DNA from 2 places in the Peribacillus sp. NJ11 genome. Region 1 is predicted to be linked to the other one. Evidence: riboswitches for the same ligand, from Rfam matches in the RefSeq annotation. Region 1 holds a riboswitch; the other holds the start of a gene.
What was found. A riboswitch is a leader RNA that binds a small molecule or an ion and turns the genes downstream of it on or off. The one in region 1 is predicted to bind S-adenosylmethionine.
Positions count from the first base shown of each region.

Region 2: linked by a shared signal. The riboswitch ahead of QUF86_RS21240 (Na+/H+ antiporter NhaC family protein) and the one ahead of mmuP (S-methylmethionine permease) in region 1 are both predicted to bind S-adenosylmethionine.

Region 1 is NZ_JAUCFO010000001.1:3,614,510-3,625,916, reverse strand. It holds gene mmuM (homocysteine S-methyltransferase) at 1-568, opposite strand, end outside; gene mmuP (S-methylmethionine permease) at 565-1,953, opposite strand; SAM riboswitch class I at 2,037-2,139, opposite strand; gene QUF86_RS17960 (flavin reductase family protein) at 2,366-2,974, opposite strand; gene QUF86_RS17955 (alpha/beta hydrolase) at 2,995-3,603, opposite strand; gene QUF86_RS17950 (ring-cleaving dioxygenase) at 3,603-4,550, opposite strand; gene QUF86_RS17945 (ring-cleaving dioxygenase) at 4,575-5,552, opposite strand; gene QUF86_RS17940 (nitroreductase family protein) at 5,796-6,395, shown strand; gene QUF86_RS17935 (alpha/beta fold hydrolase) at 6,576-7,628, opposite strand; gene QUF86_RS17930 (hypothetical protein) at 7,621-8,124, opposite strand; gene QUF86_RS17925 (SDR family oxidoreductase) at 8,151-8,912, opposite strand; gene QUF86_RS17920 (OsmC family protein) at 9,263-9,718, shown strand; gene QUF86_RS17915 (YkuS family protein) at 9,764-10,015, opposite strand; gene QUF86_RS17910 (YuzL family protein) at 10,114-10,248, shown strand; gene QUF86_RS17905 (hypothetical protein) at 10,384-10,545, opposite strand; gene QUF86_RS17900 (hypothetical protein) at 10,644-10,835, shown strand; gene QUF86_RS17895 (magnesium transporter CorA family protein) at 10,866-11,407, opposite strand, start outside.
Region 2 is NZ_JAUCFO010000001.1:4,327,068-4,338,474, forward strand. It holds gene QUF86_RS21230 (chromate transporter) at 180-809, shown strand; gene QUF86_RS21235 (chromate transporter) at 896-1,438, shown strand; gene QUF86_RS21240 (Na+/H+ antiporter NhaC family protein) at 1,638-2,954, opposite strand; SAM riboswitch class I at 3,128-3,236, opposite strand; gene QUF86_RS21245 (SOS response-associated peptidase) at 3,572-4,243, opposite strand; gene QUF86_RS21250 (hypothetical protein) at 4,304-4,459, opposite strand; gene hutG (formimidoylglutamase) at 4,754-5,710, opposite strand; gene QUF86_RS21260 (LysR family transcriptional regulator) at 5,835-6,737, shown strand; partial or broken gene QUF86_RS28680 (SF0329 family protein) at 6,977-7,524, opposite strand; gene QUF86_RS21275 (amino acid ABC transporter ATP-binding protein) at 7,814-8,569, opposite strand; gene QUF86_RS21280 (amino acid ABC transporter permease) at 8,590-9,303, opposite strand; gene QUF86_RS21285 (amino acid ABC transporter permease) at 9,316-10,023, opposite strand; gene QUF86_RS21290 (transporter substrate-binding domain-containing protein) at 10,211-11,083, opposite strand.

The DNA.
Region 1 (11,407 bases):
GATAATCCTTCAATAATGAATCCAATACTTTTGCTTCTTGAAGGGATGGAATCGTTTCAAATGCTAGGAGATCAGCACCTGCTTCAATCAAAGCTGATATTCTTGGGCGATGAAATTCTACTAAGGTTTCATCTGAAACACCATAGTTTCCTACATATTCTGAACCATCTGCAAGGTACGCCCCATAAGGTCCAACTGATGCAGCAACCAATGGCTTAGGTCTATTTGTTTGCGTTTCATCCTTCCAATAATCATCCCTTGCTTTCCTTGCGAGTAACACCGTTTTCCGAATTAACTCCATGGCCTCTTTTTCTTGTATCCCACGCAGGGAGAAACCTTCAACGGTGGCTTGGTAGCTTGCAGTTATCGCACAGTCCGCTCCAGCACGAAAATATGCAGAGTGAACCTGATAAATCACTTCTGGATTTTCAAGTAATACACGTGCAGACCACAGGGGATCGTCCAAATCACATCCATACCGCTCGAGCTCTGTAGCTAGAGCTCCGTCCAGAATCATGACTGAATGATCTCGTAAAATAGCGTCAATTGGGTTTATTTTATTCTTCATGGTTTTACTCCTCTTTTCTTTGAAGATTGTGTAATATAATAAGTTCCATAGCAAAACAAAATAAATGGAATACCACAATAAAGTGCTATCCGTTGTGTAGGATCAAAGGCAATTCCTATACATGAAGCAAGACAAAGCATGAAAGAAACGATTGGTACGAACGGATATAATGGTGTACGATAAGCCAAATCATTTACTGAATTTCCTTCTTTTATAAAACGTCTTCGGAATAGGAACTGTGAAGCGCTAATACTCATCCAAACTACAACCACGGCTAGACCCGAAATGGATACAAGGACGATATACACCGTATCCGGTGCAATAATACTCGAGAACAAGGCTAAACCACCACCCAACATACTGAAAATGACTGCATTTATCGGAACGCCTCTTTTTGTTAATTTTGCAAATATTGGTGATATCGTTTTCTTATCTGCAAGGGACCAAAGCATTCTGGAAGAGGCATATAGACCTGAGTTTGCAGCAGACAAAATGGCAGTTAAAATAACAAAGTTCATGATATCCGCTGCATATGGCACTCCAATTCGTTCAAGAACTGCAACAAAGGGGCTCTCTAATACGCTTGCATCCGAAACAGGCAATAATGCGGATAATACAACGATGGTTCCTACAAAAAAGATGATCAATCTCCATAATGTCATGCGGATTGCCTTTGGTATCGTTTTTTCTGGATTCACAGTTTCTCCAGCTGCAATTCCGATTAATTCAGTTCCAGAAAATGCGAAATTCACCGCAAGCATCGTCATTATAATGGCAAAAGCACCATTCGGAAATAAACCTGCACTTGTAAAATTGGAAAATAGCGGTGCTGGTTGTGAGTTAGTCATTGGAATAAAACCTACCATTGTCGCTGCTCCCAAAATAATAAATATCACAATCGCAATTACCTTTATAGACGCAAACCAAAATTCGGATTCAGCGAAAAACTTAACGGTCCAAGCATTTAATACCAAGACCAATATGGCAAATAGAGCACTCCATATCCAGACATTGATTGATGGAAACCATCGCTGCATCAACAATCCTGCAGCCGTGAATTCCGAACCTAGTGCAACAGTCCAGGTTAACCAATATAACCAAGCTACTGTAAACCCTGTCCCTGGTCCGATGTATTTGGCTGCGTAGCTATGAAACGCACCTGTCTCGGGCATATGTACTGCCAGTTCACCTAGACATAGCATGACTAGATAAACCACTAATGCTCCAATCAGATACGAAAGGATGGTGCCAAACGGGCCAGCCTGCTGAATCGTATAACCCGAACTTAAGAACAAACCTGTTCCAATCACCCCGCCAAGCGATAGCATGATTAAATGCCGTGTTTTCATTTCCCTTTGAAATTCCTGTTTCCTTTTGTTCTCCATTCATACTCTCCTTTATCCTGCATCCAGAAAAAAACGAAAACGCACTCTAAAAAGAGTGCGCTACTGACAAATAAAAACGTACGGTCTTATCTATCAAGGTTTCACCCCCTGGAATTAGCACAGTGTCTTAGCAGACCTGTTGCTGAGGTTTCATAGGGCCAGTCCCTCCACCTCTCTGGATAAGAAATTAATTTTTTATAACTTTATCAATCTATGAAAAAATTGTCAAGTTTTGTTTTGGAATATAAAGAATTCCCTTTACATTCGGACTATTTTGTCACCTCCGGCATGATTGCTTGTTTTGGTACAGTCGCTCACCGTAGAATTGCAGATAATGCTAACCGGAAATAATTTTGGTATAAAAAAAATGACGACATCTTAAAAGATGACGCCATTTTTTCTTTCTTATCACTTAAGGTCGTTCCATTTCAAATAATTCCCCTAGTTTTGTATAAGTATGACCCGCTAATCTTGCTACAGGTTTAAGCCCATTCTGGTCAATTCGGCCATTATGGTAAATATCTTGCTCTATATGATAGCAGACTATTTTACCTATCAATAAATCACAACCAGGTTTATCTAGGGAACCTCCCAATGGAATCGCATGCTCTAATGTACATTCAAAGCGTACCTTCGCTTCTTGCAATCCTGGTACGGATACCTTATCACTAACAGCCGTCGTGAAATTGGTCAGGCCCAATTCACTTTCATCCGATGGGAGTTCCTTGGCCGTTCGATTTGCATCAGCAACATTATTTTCATCAGTGATATGAACAACGAATTCCCCTGATTGAATTGCATTTCGTGCAGTGTCCTTTGAAACTCCTTCTTTCCGTTGAACAGAAATGGAAATCATCGGAGGATTGGAACTGACTATGTTAAAAAAGCTGAACGGCGCTATATTGATGGTACCGGTTTCGGATTGTGTCGTAATCAGAGCTATGGGTCTCGGTATAATGCTTCCAGTCAAAAACTTATAATTTTCCCGTTCAGTCAGACCTTCAGGATTTACTGAAATCATCTTCATTCCCTCTTTCATTCTTATATAAAGTTCTTATGAAACCATGAACCTGCTGCCTCGACCTCTGAACGTGTTAACTGATGACCGTAATTTTCCCAGTGAACTTCCACCGAAGCACCAGCTTGCAATAAAAGTTGTTTAAGTTCATCCGTTTCTTCTGCCGGGCAAATCGGATCGTTTTTACCTGCAGCAATAAATACAGGTATATCTGAGAGTGACGGCATAGCAATCCCTCGTCTAGGCACCATTGGATGATGAAGAATCGCTCCTTGTAGTGCCCCTTCGAAATGGAACATCAAACTTGCCGCTATATTTGCACCATTAGAATAACCTAATGCTACCACTCTGTCACGGTCGAAGTCATATTGTCCGGACGCTAATTCCAAGAAGTCATTAAGCTCATTCGTACGGAAAATCAAATCTTCTTCATCAAAAACCCCTTCAGCTAACCGGCGGAAAAAACGAGGCATTCCGTTTTCAAGTACATTTCCCCGTACACTCAATACGGATGAACCCGGTGAAACCATTTCCGATAATGGCAAGAGATCTGATTCCGTTCCTCCAGTACCATGTAAAAGCAAAAGTACCGGAGCTTCTGGATTACTTCCTTTTTGAAAAATATGTTTCATCATTTATCCTCCTCTAGTACTCTCGGCACTGCCGGCAGTAACGTTTTCTCCATGATTCCCCTTTTTTCTTCCAGCCATGGCGGGAGCATCAATTTACTACCCATCGTTTCCTTCGTCTCATCATGAGCAAAGCCAGGTGGATCTGTGGCAACTTCAAAGAGTATGCCTCCATCTTCCCGGAAATAAATGGCATCGAAGTATTGACGGTCTGTAAATGGGGTCACGCCATAGCCATTGTTACCGATATGTTCTCTCCATTCTTTATGATCTTCATTATCGCTTGCACGCCATGCCAGATGATGGACAGTTCCTACTCCGATTTTCCCATTTGGCAAAACGGTTTTTTTAACATCTATTAAATTTCCGATGTCCGATGTGGATTTGAAGCGGATGAAATCGTCCTCTTCCCCGATCTTTTGCAGGCCCATCACTTCCTCTAATAGTTCCATCGTTTTGATCGGTTTTGACGTCAATAATACAGCACCGCCGAATCCCTTGACCGCCTTATCAGCTGGTACACCGCCGAATGACCACTCGCTATTTTTACCTTCTTTACGCTCAACCAGTTCAAGTTGCAAACCATGTGGGTCTTGGAATTTCAGATATTCCTCACCGAAACGTGATGACTTTTCAAAGTCTATATTAAATTTACCCAAACGCATTTCCCAGAAGCCCATTGAACCTTCCGGAATGGCATATGTCGTAATCCCCACTTGTCCAGAGCCAATTGTCCCTCGGTATGCCCCAGGCCAAGGAAAGAAAGTGATGATAGTACCCGGTGAACCTGATTCATCTCCGAAATATAAGTGATAGGTGCCTGGATCATCAAAATTAACAGTTTTCTTCACCATACGCATCCCTAATACTCCAGCATAAAAATCCACATTCTCTTGAGGATTGCCTACAATTGCGGTTATATGATGTATTCCTGCATTTTGCTTTCTCATGCCGATTACTTCCTTTCCCGTTGATTAATTTGTTGATTTAGTATTCAGGGGTTTTAAATTCGATTCAATATCTTTTCTTTTCGATTCTAAAAATGGTGGCAGTGCGAGGTTCTCGCCTAGGTGCTCCTCTGCTTCATCCACTGCAAAACCAGGTCCATCAGTCGCTAATTCAAATAATATGCCATTCGGCTCCCTAAAATATAGTGAACGAAAATAAAAGCGGTCCACATATCCCGAGTTCACGAATTTCGATTCACTAATTTTCTCTATCCATTTTCTCAGTTCTACTTCATTATCCACCCGGAAGGCAACATGGTGTACTCCGCCTCTCCCCAATCGTTCTCGGGGAATGTCATTCCTTTCTTCGACATGGACTTCCGCTCCTGTTCCTCCCTCACCTGTCTCGTAAACGACAATCGGATTTTGCCCCCTAATTGAGGATGGGTATGTGCCTGATTTCCTGAACCCCAATACTTCGGTAAGAACGCTTTGCGTTTGTTCAATATTGGGTACAGTAAGTTTAACTGGTCCTAATCCTAGTATGGAAAACTCTTGCGGTACCGGGCTTCCATCCCATGGTAACCCTCCTTGAACGCCTTTATTATCCTGATCGGAAACAAGAAGAAGCCTTTGCCCTTCAGGATCTTTAAAAGAAAGAACCTTCCTTTGAAAACGGGTTGATATTTCATCATGATCAACCTTGGATTCCACAAACCGTTTTTTCCAATATTCGAGTGCTTCATCATCCCTCACCCGTAAAGAAATTTCTGAAATACTATTGTTTCCTTCATGAGTGCGGGCAGCATTGGGAATTTCAAAAAATGTCAGTTCCGTTCCCGGTGAACCAATTTGGTCTCCATAAAATAAGTGATACACACGAATATCATCTTGATTCACCGTTTTTTTGATTAATCGCATCCCTAATACTTTCGTGTAAAATTCAAAGTTGTTTCCCGCTCTAGCTGTAATCGCCGAAACATGATGTAATCCTTTTAATTCCATCCGTACCACTCCTATCTTTATAAATCTCCCCTTAAGGAGATGAATTATCCGCCAATAATATCTCGAATTCAAGGTATCTAATCTGTTATACACAACACTTTTAATAAAAATATCTTGAATTAAAGATAAACGACATTTATATATTTGTCAACCATTCTTGATTCAAATATTTCAAACCATTCACTTAATAAAATAATAATATCAGGTCAAAATAAGTCGGTATAATTAATGGAGGTGTGATATATGGCTAAAGATTTTTCAAGTGCAATTGAAGATAGGCGCTCATATTATTCCCTTAGTAAGGAAATTGTCGTCCCTAATAAAAGGATTAAGGAAGTTATCGATCATGCCGTTCAATATTCCCCTTCCGCTTTCAACTCACAAAGTGCAAGAGTGATTGTTTTAACCGGGAAAAGCCACGACCAATTATGGAATATCACAAAGGAAACATTAAGAAAAGCAGTCGGTGACAAAGAATTTGAAAAAACGGAAGAAAAAATGAAGTCATTTATAAATGGTTATGGTACGGTTTTATTCTTTGAAGATCAGGCCATTATAGAAAGGCTTCAAGAACAATTCAAGACGTATGCCGAAAACTTCCCGATTTGGTCTAACCAATCATCTGCCATTTTACAATTTGTCGTATGGACTTCCTTGGAAATTGAGGGGTTTGGTGCAAGTCTTCAGCATTATAATCCTTTAATCGATGACGAGGTGAGAAAGACATGGGATATATCACGCGACTGGAAACTCATCGCACAGATGCCTTTTGGAAAACCCACTGCAGAGCCTGGCGATAAAGCCGTCTCACCACTTGAAGAACGAGTGAAATATTATCAATAATACATTAGGGCCGGCTCTACATACTGAGCCAGCCCTTACTTTTATTTCACTTTAATAATCTGGGAATGTCGCAAAGAATTTTGAAAATATCAATGACGCAAAGCCCATAAATTCTACAACCGGCATGATTTTATTATACTCATTGTCGTTCAAAACGTACATTTCGCCCCCCCTAGTAACCTATTGAATTGGGGAAGAACGCCCTGGTAGCCATTCCTTCAAATAAGATGGGAGTTCACCCGAATATTGTTTTGCAGCATGTCCACTTTTCAGTAGACTGAATGTCTTATCCTTGCATGTTAAATGCTCCATTACCGGATAAATCATTTCCTGTGGGACCAGTCGATCATACTTACTAGCTATGACCAAAACACTAGCATTAATTTTTGATAGCTTTGCTTTTTTTCCCCTTACCTTGAAACCACCATTAACCAAGCTATTTTTCATTAAAAGTTCTTTGGTTATTTGTTTTGCGGCTGCTCCGGATAATGGTACATGCCCATTAGCCCAAGCATTGAAACGGCGCCAATTTTGGACGTATTCCTCATCATCCGCTTGATTCAATAAAGATAAATAGGGTGATAAATAGATTGGAGATGTAATTAACCGGATTCCATATTTGACTGCACTGGCTGGGATCGTTTGATAAATATCGATCGTCTCGTCAAAATTCGCGGTACCTTCCTTTAACGCTTCCTGCCATTTATCAAAAAATTCTGAGGCACTGAAATCTACCGGTGTAACGGAGAGGATCAAATTCTTGATTGGCTCGTTTGCAATGGCAGCATATATTGCGGCTATTGTACCGCCGAGGCAAAACCCCATAACTGTAATTTCTGATGCTCCAGAGTGGCGTAATGCACGCTGCACCCCTTTTTGAATATAATCGATGATATAATCTTCGATCGATATTTCACCATCTTCAAACCCCGGGCTTCCAAAATCAAGCAAATACACATCAAAACCTTCATTTACAAAAGATTCTATTAAACTATTCCCTGGGGACAAATCAAGAATCAAAGGAGTATTGATTAGTGAATATATAAGAAAAACCGGTACATCATATTTTTTTTGTGCTGACGGATAATACCAAAGCGTTGATTTATTTTTTTTCCACACCGCTATTTTCGGCGTCAGTCCCACTTCAGGCATTGGCTGATTGGGAATATCCATAAAATGTCTCCATTTAGTTATGGATTCGGATTGATTTTTCGGCACTTTCCGCTTAGCCATTTGAATTCCCCTGTCCAATTGAATCGACCTCAGGCAACTGTGCACTTAACAACAAAGAGTTATTTATCAAATCCGATATCCTTTTTTTACTCCCTTCCATTTCATTGGATTCCAATCTTGATTTCTTTTTCATACTGCGCGATGAATTGGCATTCCGTTTATTGCGTAATGAAGAATTACCTTTAGCAGTCCCTTCTCTATCCTCAACAAGTGTATAGACCAGCTCTTCTAACCTATCAATCTTTTCTTCGAGCTGGATGATTAATTTCGCTACACTCGCCACATCTTTTTTTGTTGGATAATTCATGATGATGGACATTCTTTCTGATTCTTCCTGCATCCTATTTATTCTTGGAATCTGCATTTGTGCATTATCGCTTATTCTTTCTATTAATTCACGATTATTTAGCAAACCCTTGATTTTATCATTCAGCTGCTGCTCTTTTTGTGTGCCTATCAGTTTAAGTCCTTTAAAAAAATTTGATTTTTCCGCCATATATATCTTCCTTCCTTCTCCTCCGTTTATACTGCTGCCGATATTCCCCCGTCAATGATCAAAACATGACCAACCATATAGTCAGAAGCCTTTGAGGCTAAAAATACGGCAGCTCCCTTTAAATCATCATCGTTGCCAAACCGGCCCGCAGGAGTTTTACCTAATATGTCATAGTTGGAATTTTCAAGAATATTCTTTGAGATCCTAGTCGGGAAAAATCCAGGTGCTATCGCATTTACTTGGATACCGTACCTAGCGAGCTTTACCCCTAAATCCTTAGTCAATGTAATGACGGCACCCTTACTGGTGTTATAAGCAATGGTATCCAATAGCTCTGGAAACGTCCCGCCAAGACCCGTCACAGATGCAATATTTATGATTTTTCCGGAATTTTGCTGCTTCATGATCTTCGCTACAGCCTGTGAAAACAGGAAAGTACCTGTAACATTTACATTCAATACTTTTTCCCACTTATCCTTGGGAAGATCAAATAGCGGCCCTGCCCAGGACGTGCCGCTATTATTGACAAGAATATCAATCGTACCGAATTGGGCAACCGTTTCCTGTACCACATGATCAATATCACTCTCTTTCGTGATATCACATTCAAAGGCAACTGCCTTAATCCCCATTGATTGCAAGTGTTCGCATACCTCTTTACATACAGGAAGATTTCGTGAGGCAATGGCTATATTTGCTCCTGCCTCCCCCAACGCCATGGCAATCTGTTTGCCCAGTCCCCTACCGCCACCGGTAATGATTGCCGTTTTATTAGTCAAATCGAACATATTACTTAAAGTAGTCAACTTTTCAGCCCTTCCGTAATGAATTATTATTTATATAACTAATCTATATTATTATAGAAAAGCCTATCCAATATGGTGCTTAAAATAGCCTAATGCCTCTGCCTTTTGTTTGACCAATCCTAACTCGACACACTGTAAGTTTTTTTCGTCGTTTGTGAGAAATTCGACCGAACGGGCACATTATTCGGCATTTTCGGAGATTATTCGAACAGATCGACACTTTTTTCGGCCATTTGGAATCTTAATTCGACGATTCAACACTTTCGAGCAAAATCGAATACATAACCTGTTTAATCGTTTACACTATTAGATACAGTAAGGAGGTTAAAAATATGACGTTACATCACTTTCATTTAACCGCGGAATGGCCTGGCGGCAGAAATGATATCGGCACGATTCAATCAGGAAATCTGCAAACACAGATAAGTATCCCTACGGAAATGGAGGGACCAGGGATTGGCACTAATCCCGATGAAATGCTGCTTGGAGCGGCCTCGACCTGCTATATCATTACCTTTGCTGCCATGTTAGAGCGAGCCCATATAGAAAAGGACAGCTTGACCATGCAATCGGAAGCCTTAGTGGATGTTACAAATGGTGTATTCACCTACAAGAAGATCATACATCGCCCTACACTAGTGTTAGCACGGGATACATCAGAAAAAGTGGCTGAAAAAGCGAGGGTACTTGCTGAAAAAGCTGAAACTTCTTGTATGATTTCAAGAGCGATCAAAGGTAATGTAGCGGTGGAATTGAACGTGACAATTTCCATATCACAACAACCTTGAACAGAAAAAGTGCCTAACCCTATATTGGGTTAGGCACTTTTTGAACTATTGAATTGCGTTCACTTTATTTTCAACCTGGCGGCACACTTCATCAGCCGTTAAACCATTTGCCTCTATGATAGACGCTTTTAATGAAGTATCGCTTATTCCCATCACATTACTATCCATTCCTGTTACCACACAACAATCCACGTTTTTTGCGTCAGCTTCTTGTTTAATCTCCACAACATCAAAACCTTTTTCACGAAGTGCTTCCTGAATATTCGTTAATGATTCTTCAACACCGATTTTTGACATCAACACACACCTCCTCTACTTTCTAACCTGTCCTTTTCACCTTCAATATATGTATAGGATGCAAAGGAAATAGGGAAAGTAATATCGAGGTGATAAAAATGAATGGTAAACACAAGAAAGATGCTTCACAAACTCGTTTAGGTTCTTCTCAGGTAGAGGGACAAGGTACCACTACGAAAGAAACCGGGTCCTTCACTCAACCATCTTCACTTAAAAAGCAAAAGCGTTCATGATAACCTAAACTATCATGGATTTCCGTGTACATGTTACACAAAAAACGCTTGGTTTAACAGCCAAGCGTTTTCCTCTGCTTAATCCAATGTAAATGTAACATACCCAGTTTCCTTACTTTCGACCAGGCTCTTTTCTTATAGATTTTGCTTTCTGATTTCCTGTTGGATCTTAAGATCATTCAGGTGATCCCCATCTTTGGCTTTTGAACTCATTTTTGATCTCCCGGCTTCATCCTGGTTTAAATCACTTGCCTTTAAATTATTATCGGGAGCGGCTTGCTCATTCCATTTTGTCATCATGATCTCCTCCTCAGTCCTTTATCCTTCCCAAACCTAAGAATATTCATGAATATACCCCATCGTTTATTGCAAAGATACTAATGGAGGTGGTTTTATTGGAACCAAACAAACCCGGCAATAAGGATGTACCGGATTTTAAAGAGTTGAACGACCGTATCATCAGGGAACCTTCACAGAGTCCCCGTTTAGTAATTAAAACGAATTTGGATGTAAAGAATGTAAATGATGAGAATCCCTATACCGATCGGATCAACAGTGAGGGATTTTCTGATTTTTTTGAGGAATAAAACAAAACCGGCTTAATAAGCCGGTTAATCTTAAAAATATTTTTTCTTCCAAAAAATGAATGCTGTCGTCCCCGCTAAAGTGATGGCAATTAATAATGTAAAGATGAAAGCATACGGATTATGTTCAAATGGCAGTTCCACATTCATTCCGTAAAAACTTGCCACCATCGTCGGGAGCGTTAAAATAATTGTCACTGAGGTTAGAAACTTCATGGCATTATTGACATTATTGGAAATAATCGAAGCGAATGCATCCATCATCCCGCTAAGTATCGAGAGATACACTTCTGCCATTTCAATTGCCTGAGCATTTTCGATGATTACGTCCTCAAGTAATTCTTTATCTTCTTCATACATTTTCAAATAATTAAAACGGAGGATCTTATCAAGTACTACCCGATTGGATTTCAATGATGTCGTAAAATAAACGAGGCTTTTTTCCAAAGCCAAGAAAGTATACAGTTCTTTATTTTTCATGGACTGATGCAATTCACGTTCCGCTTCATTCGTCATTTTGTTAATCTGTTTCAGATAACGTAAATAATAAGATGAAATTTCAAATAATAATTGTA
Region 2 (11,407 bases), 710 kb from region 1:
GACGCTATTTCCCCTGATTAGGTGGACCTATTCATTCTTTGGTGAAATTCTATATAAAACGGATAAAGTTTCTGGGTATAACGTTTTGTTATACCCGATGATTTTGTTGCAATTTACCCAGTCCTTTTTCTTTGATATGTTAATGATAAGAATTAAACAGAGCAGCAAAGGAAGTGAGGATGTCAATGAAAGGACAATGGAAAACACTGTTCCAATTATTTTGGACCTTTTTTAAAATGGCACCTGTGACATTCGGAGGCGGTTTTGCGATGATCCCCTTAATCGAAAAAGAAGTAGTGGAGAAGAGAAAATGGCTGTCAAGCGAAGAAGTTACGGATGTTTTTGCTTTATCTCAATCCGTACCGGGAGCTGTCGCCATTAACTCCGCCACCTTTATCGGCCATCGAATTGCCGGAATGAAGGGCGCAATGGCAGCCATGATTGGTGTTTCATTACCTACATGTTTAATTGTTCTACTCCTCGGCATTTTGTATTTTTTCATTCACGATAATCCGAAGATAGAATCCGCTTTCATATCGATTAGAGCTTCCATAGTGGCCATCATCGCATATGCGGCTATCAAGATAGGAAAAACGGCTATTGTTGACAAATCAACTTTCTGTATTTTGATAGTTGGAATCCCAGTCCTTTTCTTCGTTCACCCTGTTTTGGCTATATTAGCAGGAGCTATAACAGGTATTGTGACCATCTCTATTAAGAGGAAATTAGGTTTCGATGTCAAGATGGACCGAAAAGAAAAGAAAATAGAAGAAAATGATTTCGAATACTTCATGGGTGCTGGCATATAGGTTCCATGAAAGATCAAAGTTATTTTCTGAAGGTTATAGGAATAAACGATCTAACTAATTTTCAAGAAAGTGAGTGATGTATAATAATGGAATTGTGGGAGTTGTTTAGCACCTTCTTTATTATAGGCTTTATATCGTTTGGAGGCGGATACGCCATGATTCCGGTAATAGAATCGGAAGTCTTACAGCATGGGTGGATGACGACGCAACAATTTACCGATGTAATCGCTATTTCCGGCATGTCTCCCGGGCCTATCACCACTAATAGTGCCATTCTCGTAGGCTATTCGACTGCTGGATTAGCAGGAGCCATATCATCCGTTCTCGGAATCTTGCTTCCTGCCATTATACTCGTAACCGTTATAGCCACCTTCTTCAGCAAATTGAATCATTATCCAGTTATTCAATCGATGTTTTATGGATTAAGACCCGTTGTCACTAGTTTAATCCTCTTTGCAGCTATCAGCTTTGCACTTTCCAATCATTTGATAGCCCTGAACTTTTCATGGCATACGATAAGCTTATTACTCGTTTTTGGATTATCGTTATTTGCCCTATTGAAATTACGCTGGCACCCAGCCTATGTCATTATTCTTTCTGGTTTAGTTGGTGTTGTCCTCTATTCATAACGACTAGCTCACACAACCATTATGCGTTGGGTTAATCAATATGAATCGTAATTCCTAAACATTGATAACACTTAAACTGATGGAAGATCGAGGGTACATCGCTCTTTTTAATTATTTTTCACCAATGTTTCCATACACCTTACAAAGTAAAACCCTGAATCTAATGATTCAGGGTTTATTTTCATGCTTATTCTCATTATTAAGAAGTACGTTTCTTCGTTTCTTTATCTACCGGCTGAAATCGCGGATAACCAATCAAGATGGCTATGACTCCACAAAGGCCAATTAGTATTGGGTAATATGAATACGGCAAGATGCTTAACGGAGAAATATGTGCTACCCCAGCTGCAACAAGCAGTTGTGCCCCATATGGAATTAACCCCTGAATGCAGCATGCAAAAACATCAAGTAAGCTCGCCGATTTACGCGGATCGATTCCATACTTTTCAGCAATATTTTTGGCAAGTGGCCCGGCAATGATAATTGATATCGTGTTATTTGCCGTGGAAAGGTTCGTCAAACCAACAAGCCCGGCAATGCTGAATTCAGCCCCTTTTTTAGTTTTGCTGTTTCGGGTTACGAGGTGGAGAAGATAATCGATACCGCCATTATGCTTGATTACAGCTACCATTCCTGCGATTAAAATGGCCAGGAAAGAGATTTCATACATTCCCGCCATCCCTTCTCCGATTTTTTGAATGACACCCAACGGTTGATAACTTCCATCCGCCAAGCCGATAATTCCGGCAAATACGATTCCGATGGATAGGACCAGGAACACATTGACACCTGCCAATGCAGTGATCAATACACAAAGATACGGAAGGATCTTCACCCAATTATAAGAATGTTGAGCGATGGCAGCTTGTTCACCCATTGTTAAAATTCCAAGGATGACACATGTGATGATGGCCGCAGGTAAAACAATGAAAAAATTCACTTTGAACTTATCCTTCATTTTCGTTCCCTGCGTACGAACTGCAGCGATTGTCGTATCTGAAATGAAGGAAAGGTTATCCCCAAACATCGCACCACCAATAACGGCCGCCATTGAAAAGGCAAGCGAAATATCGGTTTGCTCACTAATTCCCACCCCAATAGGTGCTAGTGCTACAATCGTTCCCATGCTCGTCCCCATGGATAGAGAGATAAAGCAAGCGATGATGAAAATCCCTACCATTAATAGATTTTGCGGAAAAACCGCTAAGGCAAGATTCACCGTAGATTCAACTGCCCCCATGCCATTTGCAACTTCGGCAAAAGCGCCTGCCAAAAGGAAAATGATAACCATTAACATAATATTGGCATCCCCGGCGCCTTTACAGAAAATTTCAACCTTTTGATTGAAAGACTCTTTCCGATTCATTGCCAATGCAGCTGCCGATGCAATTGAAATCGCTACAATCACCGGAAAAGAATAAAAATCTTTTGTAATGATTCCGGACCCTATAAATAAAATCAAAAAAACGACAAATGGGATCAATGCCCACGGATTCCCTTTATTGTTTGCACTCATGATGTACACCTCTTTTTATTTTTCCCATGACATGTGTCACAGCACTTATTCTTCTAACATTTTTCGTAAATAACACCTTCATGGAAGCTATAGCTAAAAATACTTTCAGCATAAAAAAGACCTCTTCCATTAAACACAACAAGAAGAGGTCTTTTAATTTATAAAAAACGCCCTCCTTATCTTTCAGGCAAAAATCAGCCTGCTGGATTTGGCACAGCACTCCTATTAAAGTCTGCTGCCGAGACATCTTCGGGCCAGTCCCTCCGTCTCTCTTGATAAGAAGATTTAAATTATATAATGATATTATCAAATGCACCGGTGTCCAAGAGAAAAGAAGCAGGCTGGTAACTTGCTATAACCGCTCCAAGTTTACCTCTGTCCACTCTCGGAAAGTGACATCGAAAGCCTTATTGAAAAGCAAATATAAGAGTACAGCATTTTATGTATTTTCGCAAGGTTTAGTTTAAAAGTATTTCAAATGTGGACCTTAATATTTTAAACGGACTTTTACATGTACAGTAAATAAGGTATTTGGGTTAATTGTGATATTTGGATGAAATCTCAAATAATGTCATTTGTCTGGACGGAACTAAAATAAAAAGAGGTCAAAGGACCTCTTAGCAAATTTGTTGTATTAGGTTTGGTGAATTATTTTTAGTTGAGTTCACATCAGTCGATACCTCAAATGCTTCCATTTGTTCAGAATCGAATGATTTTAAATACTGCTGTAGAAAGGCAGGATCATTAATGGATGGATTCAACCAATCTTTTTCATCTTCAGGTTTAAGGATGACAGGCATGCGGTCATGAATGCTGGTCATTAGCTCATTAGGAACGGTTGTTATAACTGAGCACGAATAGATGTTGATTCCTTCTGGAGATTTCCAGGATTCCCAGAGACCTGCCATTCCAAATGGCGCATGATTTTTAAGCTTTATTCGCATGGGTATTTTTCGCCTGGGTTCCTTCTTCCACTCATAAAATGAATCAGCGATTATCAAGCATCGTTTCTTCTTATACGCATTCTTGAAGCTTGCCTTCTCAGCAATGGTTTCCGCTCTGGCATTGATCATTTTGTAGCCCAGTTTTTCATCTTTTGCCCAGAAAGGAATGAGTCCCCACCGAAGATATCCAAGTCGATTCCTTGCTCCGTCATTAATGACGGATAGCACGGAGTGGGAAGGTGCAATATTGTAGCTGAATTGGTATTCTTCATCAAAAGGTCCTTGAATATTAAACCGTTCTTTTATTTCTTCAATGTCCGTGAAAAGCGTGAAACGTCCGCACATAATATCGCCTACCGTTTTAGGATTTATTACAGTGTAACAAATAGGACGGGCAGGTACAAATCAGCGTTCTAAAATCCTGATGTCGGTAAATGGTTGATTAAATAATTCGCTGGAAATCAAAAGTGTGCCCAGGACTTCTCTCTCATCTTCAGCTTTAATGATTTCTGACAAAATTAAGGTACTGCCATTCCTGACCGTTACATTATATTCATTCATAGGATCCCCCTCATTAGGCTAGATGGTTGTTATTATAAACCAAAAACCCACAAGTATCATTATTGACCTTTAGTAGAGTCGTAGTTAATCCACTAATGATGAGTCTATATAGGAGTACACCGCTATTTACATATACATAAAAAAGACTGTCCATGAATGATCACAGACAGTCTGGTCAACAGGTTTTTCACTTCAACAAATTTTTACCGGTGATGATAATGGGGATAGCAAAAAGGTCGATGAGGAATGCCTCTTGTTATTCCGTGGGAGTTACCCATAATCCATGTCCATTTATTATTTAAAATTCAGCAAAACCTCATTTATTAAATGTGCTGCCAATGTAACCGTTTTATTATTTTCGTCCAACGAAGGATTCACTTCCGAGATATCAAAGGAGAGGATCTTTTCATTTGATACGACATGCCTAATAATCGCACGGACCAATTTCGGATTAAGTCCAAACGGAGAGGGTGCACTTACCCCAGGTGCGTAGGCTGAATCAATAACGTCCGTACATAATGTAAGAATAATGAAGTCATTTTTCTTAACGAATTCATTTATCCGCTGCTTGGTTTCATCCATTTCGTTCAATGACAAATCTTCTTCCAATATGTAATCGACCTTATTCCTCTCAGCAGTTTCAAACAGGGCCTTCGTATTTCCCTGTTTCTGAATTCCGACACATAAATATCCACAACTTTGATCCTCATCCAAAATCTGCTTAAACATCGTTCCTGATGAACTTTCTTTTTCATAAGGCCTCATATCAAAGTGAGCATCAATATTAATGATTCCTAACCTAGCCTTTGGGCCAATGTATTTTCTAATCCCAAGATAATGGCCATAAAAGGTTTCATGTCCTCCGCCAAGTATGATAGGAATCGCTTTACTCTCCAATATTTTGGAAACAGCTGATCCCAGTTGAGTTTGGGCAGCCTCCATCTCTGGACCTTCACACGTTACATTTCCAGCATCCAACAGCTCGGTTTGGGAAGATAAATGACATGGTAATTTTGCCAAGGACTGCCTAATGTGATCAGGACCCTCTGCAGCACCAATCCTGCCTTTATTCCTTTTGACTCCTTCATCACATTTGAAGCCAATCATTCCAAAGGTTCTGGATGCTTCGGAAGAGATGGGTAATTCCGAAATCGGTGCCAAACGCACTCGTTGGTGATATCTAAAGCTGTCCATGTCAGTATGGGAATCAACCCTTCCATTCCAATAATCCAAATTCGGTTTAATATACATAATTTTCTCCTTTATTTTAAAAATTCCGAAATATCTTTTTTAAAAATTATAAATGAGATAATATATAATTACCAATACTAAATTTTAATATATCTATAGTTTAAAGCTATAGAAAGGAGAATATATGGATTTGCGCCAACTTCGTTATTTCACTACCATTGTCCAAGAAAAGAATTACTCCCAAGCTGCTAAAATACTACATATATCTCAACCTTCCTTAAGCAATGCCATAATGAAATTGGAAAAAGAAGTTAGTTTGCAGCTTTTGGAACGTAATACAAGGGGGCTAGAGCTTACGGAAGCAGGGGAGATTTTTTATACGAGATCTGTTGACCTGTTAAGAAAATTCAATAATATGCAAGTGGAACTTGAGGAAATGAAAGATGTTGGAAGTGGAACAGTATCAATAGGTTCCATTGAATCATTCAAATTTTGGTTCCCGAAGTTAATCAGGAACTTTAAAGTCAATTATCCTAATATTCATATAAAAGTCAGGGAAATATTAGGGGAAGAGAAAGTTATCGATTCGTTAAATCGGTATAATGTTCATTTCACCATCACGAACCAGCCCATTAATAACGAGGAAATCGTGTCCATCCCCCTATATAATGAAAAATTCATGCTTTTGATCCATAAAGATGATGAGTTAAACAAAAAAGAGTCCATCACTTTCCAAGACCTTGCAAAGAAAGAATTGATCATCAGTACAACTGGATTTCAAACAAGAGATGATATCTTAAAAGCATTTAAGAATGAAAATGCAATTCCCAATATCTTATACGAAATAGAAAGGCTTGAAGCAGCTTGCAGTTTGGTGGAAGAAGGACTTGGGGTTACAGTTTTACCGGAAAGCTATATAAAATCCGCTGCAACACGCAATACTGCAATTCGTGCAATAGATTCGAATTCTTTGGAAAGGACTGTTTACCTGGCCTATTTGAAAGATCGATATCTGTCTCCTGTAGTATGTAAGTTAGTAGAAGAAATACTTAGCTTTTTTAAGTGGGATGTTAGGAACGATGCCTAAATGCTGATTCTCTAATTTAACGGAAAAGACACCATTGCTCATTTTGATTTACTTTATATAAAGAAAATACTTTAGACTTCCTGTCAATGAGCTAGGTTTCCCACTCATATTTGCAGGAGGTTCATGTGTTTTCACTATCCATATTGTTTTTCCTCACTAATAAATAACGTCCTAACGCTCACACTTCCACGCCAAGTAAAATACTTGTTCAATAAAAATTCATTATAGCATAGCGCTTTTTAGGAAGTTCTTATTCCCTCTGCTTCACATCGCAAGTTATAAAAATACTGGATAAGTTCCTTTTCATTCAGGATAGATTTTTTAAGTCCCTTGTAACGTACGCATCCCAACTCTTCTATCTAACAGAGAAAGAATCTTTATAATCATATCATCTGATTTTAAGGAAATTTCTATTGGTAAATTAAAATATTCTTCAACCGCATTAAAAAAGTCATACTGTGCAAAAATCCCCTCTGCTTTAATCATTTCATGTGCTTGTATCCCTATCCTCATAGTTCTGATTTCCATTATAGACATCGTATTCAATACTTTTGGCTTTTCTTATTTCATTTTCTTTTCTGAACATTTTTCTATCAGATGTTATCGTATACATATTTAGGATTTCCTTTTTATCAACAGTAATAAAAGCTCGTCCTAAGCGGTCGTGAGCCTTTCGATAATTCGTAACAGTAAACTGAACTCTATTTGTTAGAGAGTCACAGATAAAACTCTCTAACTTTTTCTTTACTTTACTCCATGGTTGATTACGCAAGTTTTTATTCTCCATTACAGTTTTCAATTTCCACAAAAGTATATTTCTTTCATTATTCTATTCTGCTTGTTAATGAACTGTAGAGGTATATGTTTAAAGAGTCAAAATCTACACAAGTTTAGCCATCTTTATTTTTGCGTTCGGTCACTTCTTGAAATGCTTGTTCACTTGCAGAAAATGATGATGCAAGTAAATGGATAAAGAATTCTTTCAACTGATGTATTTTTGCTTAATTCAATTTTTGAATTTTTACTATCAATTCACTTAACGACATTCTGAAACCCTCTAACAAATGTAACATAACCTAAATATAAAAAATATAATCCTCCGGCAAGACTCTTTTTAAGAACCTCTTCGTTCTTTCTTCTTTTGGATTCACAAAAATTTCTTTAGGCGATCCCTCTTCCACTATTACACCTGCATCCATAAAAATCACTCTGTTTGCAACATCCTTTGCAAAAGACATTTCATGCGTGACGACTAACATCGTAGTTCCTTCTTTGGCAATTTGCTTCATCACCGTCAGTACTTCACCGACCAATTCCGGGTCCAATGCCGAAGTTGGTTCGTCAAATAAAATAATGTCAGGGTTTAAAGCAACCGCTCTCGCAATGCCCACCCTTTGCTGCTGCCCGCCTGAGAGTTCACTAGGGTAAGCATCATATTTTTCTGACAAGCCTACTTTATCCAATGCTTTTTTACCAATCTCATATGCTTCTGCTTTCGCAATCTTCCTTCCAATAACCAGTCCTTCCGTTACATTTTCCAATGCGGTTTTATTAGTGAAAAGATTATAATTTTGAAAAACAAAGGCTATCTTTTGCCTTATTCCATGAATCACTTTTTTAGATGCCGTTTTAAGACTTACATCAATATCTCCAAAAACGGCATGTCCTTGATCTGCTTTTTCAAGAAAGTTAATGCATCGAAGTAAAGTTGTCTTACCTGAACCACTTGGACCCAGAATTACCACCACATCTCCCTTGTCTATATTTAAATCCACACCTTTTAAAATCTCATTCTCACCGAATGATTTATGAATATTTTTAATCTCTAGCATTTCGGCCACACCTCCTCATTTCAGATACTCACGGCTTTAAACCTGCTTACTCGTTTTTCATACCTTTTAAACAAGTATTCCACCAAACTACATAAAATTAGGTAAACAAGAAAGATATCAATATATGCTTCAACATAATTGTAGCCAACATTGGCAGCTACCTTGGCTTTTAAAGTGATTTCCTGCAATGACAAAGCATAACCTAATGATGTCGCTTTAATCAGATTGACTGTTGCTGTACATATATTCGGTAATGCCACTACCAATGTCTGTGGAATGATAATTCTTCTAAATGCTTGCACAGTTGTTAATCCGACAGCATACGAAGCTTCAAGCTGCCCCTTACTCACTGTGCTAATTGCCGAACGAAACACCTCTGTGAGAATAGCTGTCGTATTCAACGAGAAAACAATGAATGCGTACCATATCGGATTAACATCGTATACATTCATTTCGACAGCATACTTTTCAAATATCGAAGTCAGCATTAATGGCACACTGCTATATATAATGAAAATTTGGATAATGACGGGCGTTCCTCTGACAAATGAAACGTATATCTGTGCTAAGCGATTCAATACCGGGATTTGATTTATTCTTGATAAAGCAAGTAAAAACCCTAATGGCAAGGCTATGATCAAAGCAACAATTGTAATGAATAATGCGGTCGGCACCCCCGATAACGCTACAAAAAAGGTTTCCACTAAAAACCTATAATCCAGACCTTCTGACATTCTGTCACCCCTCTATGCAGTTGTTATCACTTGTTTTCCTTTACTGAATGCCTTTTCCAATTTTAAGAACAGTTGTTCAATGGCAATCGACAATGTCCAGTAAATAACCGCCAATGCAAGATAAATTTCTAATGCATGTGTATTATAGTTCCCGGCGATTATAAGCTCTGCCTTCCCCATGATATCTATCAAGCCGATTGTATATGCTAAAGACCCTTCTTTCATTAATTCAAGTAAGCTGTTACCGAAGTTTGGTAATGCCACTACGAAAGCCTGGGGTAAAATAATTCTCCGGTAAGCTTGCGTATTGCTTAATCCAACGCTTACTGCCGCTTCAAATTGCCCTCTATCAATAGATTCAAGCGATGTTCTGATCACTTCTGACATTGCAGCCGCAAATTGAAGCGAAAAGGTTATGACTACAAATACTGCTTTATCAATATCATTAAGATTTATGCCAAAATTCCCTGCAATTGCAGGGATACCATAATAAGTCAAAAAAAGCAGAACTATAGAGGGCGTGCATCTCAGTACCGTTGTATATCCATAGGCAATTTTCCTGGCGATTTTACTATTTCCAAGTTTCATGACTGCTAAGATGAAACCTATGATTGTCCCGAACAAGACCGATAGACCCGTAACGATTAATGTTACTTTTAGAAAAGGAACTAACATTGGTACCGACTCTACTATGTAAGCTATATCAAAGTATTTTTCCATGTTTCACCTCCATCTGCTTTCATTGAAGATTCCAATTTTCAAATCCAATCATTCTATTGAAGGCCAGTACCTTGAAACTTGCCATCTCTTAAAATACCAAGAGTTATCCAAGAAAACCCATATTAAGAAAATGACAAGTCATAACCTATTGATTGACATTTTAATGCTTGTTTTGCTAAGGACTTCGTTATCTCTCTACAGTTCCCAAAACTTCGAATAAATCTCGGCCATAAAACTTTTTGCTTAACTCATTCGTCTTCTTTTCGTCTTTAATTTTTTTAATCGCTTCATCATAAGCATCTGCGAATTTTTGTTCTTTTTTGTTGAATAATGGCCAGGTTTTAATGACTGCAAATTCATTGTAAACTAGATCATCCACTAAATTATGATAGGGGCCATCGTCGGCCACTTGCTTCTTAAAAGCTCCCTCGATCGCTATTCCACCGTCGACACGGCCTTCATTTACCCATTGAATTACATCTACAGTGAATGCATCTCCGGCTTTCAATTTCACCTTATTGTCTGGATTCGCCTGATTATACTCATCAACGATCGTGTATTGAGCGTTGTTTGCTGCGATTGGTGCTAAGGAGAAGCCCGCTGAAGCAAAGTCCTTGAGATTTTTGATCTTTGAATTTTCTTCCTTTAAAACAAGGCCCGCACTGCTTAATCCAAGGAATTCTTTAGGAAAGATGAACTTCTCAGTCCTTTCCTCTGTCCAGAAAGCATTTTTAACCCCCACTTGATATTTACCTTGTTCAATGCCTACTAACAGGTCATCGCTTGATGTGCCAATATATTCGAATTCGTATGCCGGTAGTAATTCATCAACCAATTTCATAACTTCCACATCATATCCAGTTGGATTTCCCTTCTCATCCAGCCAAGACATAGGTTTTGACGCTTGGTCATATGCTACTTTTACCTTTCGGACACCTGAAGTGCTACCTGAATTTGCATCGGCTTCATTACTCGTTGATGTACCTGATCCACACCCCGCTAATATGGTTACCAACGCTAAACCGATAGTTAAAACATGGCGAAATTTTTTATTTTTCATAGTGAATCCCCTTTCGTTTTACGAAGTTTTTTTACTTGCATTTGTATTTCCTGAAATTCAAAGGAAATACATACATCACCTTCACCACTCAATACCAACTATTTCGGTAGGTTAAGTAAGTCATTTGGTTATAAACATAATAGATGGATACTTTTGTAAAGTCAATGTGTATATTTAAAATTTTCAAGCAACTGCACACATCTGTTTTATTAAAAGAGTTGTAGTTATATGAAAATACAAAGAGTCTTTCCGGAGGCATCGTTTATCTGCAAATCCTTAATTTCCTTGACAACTAAACACACCTTAATTATTATTTAAACCAAT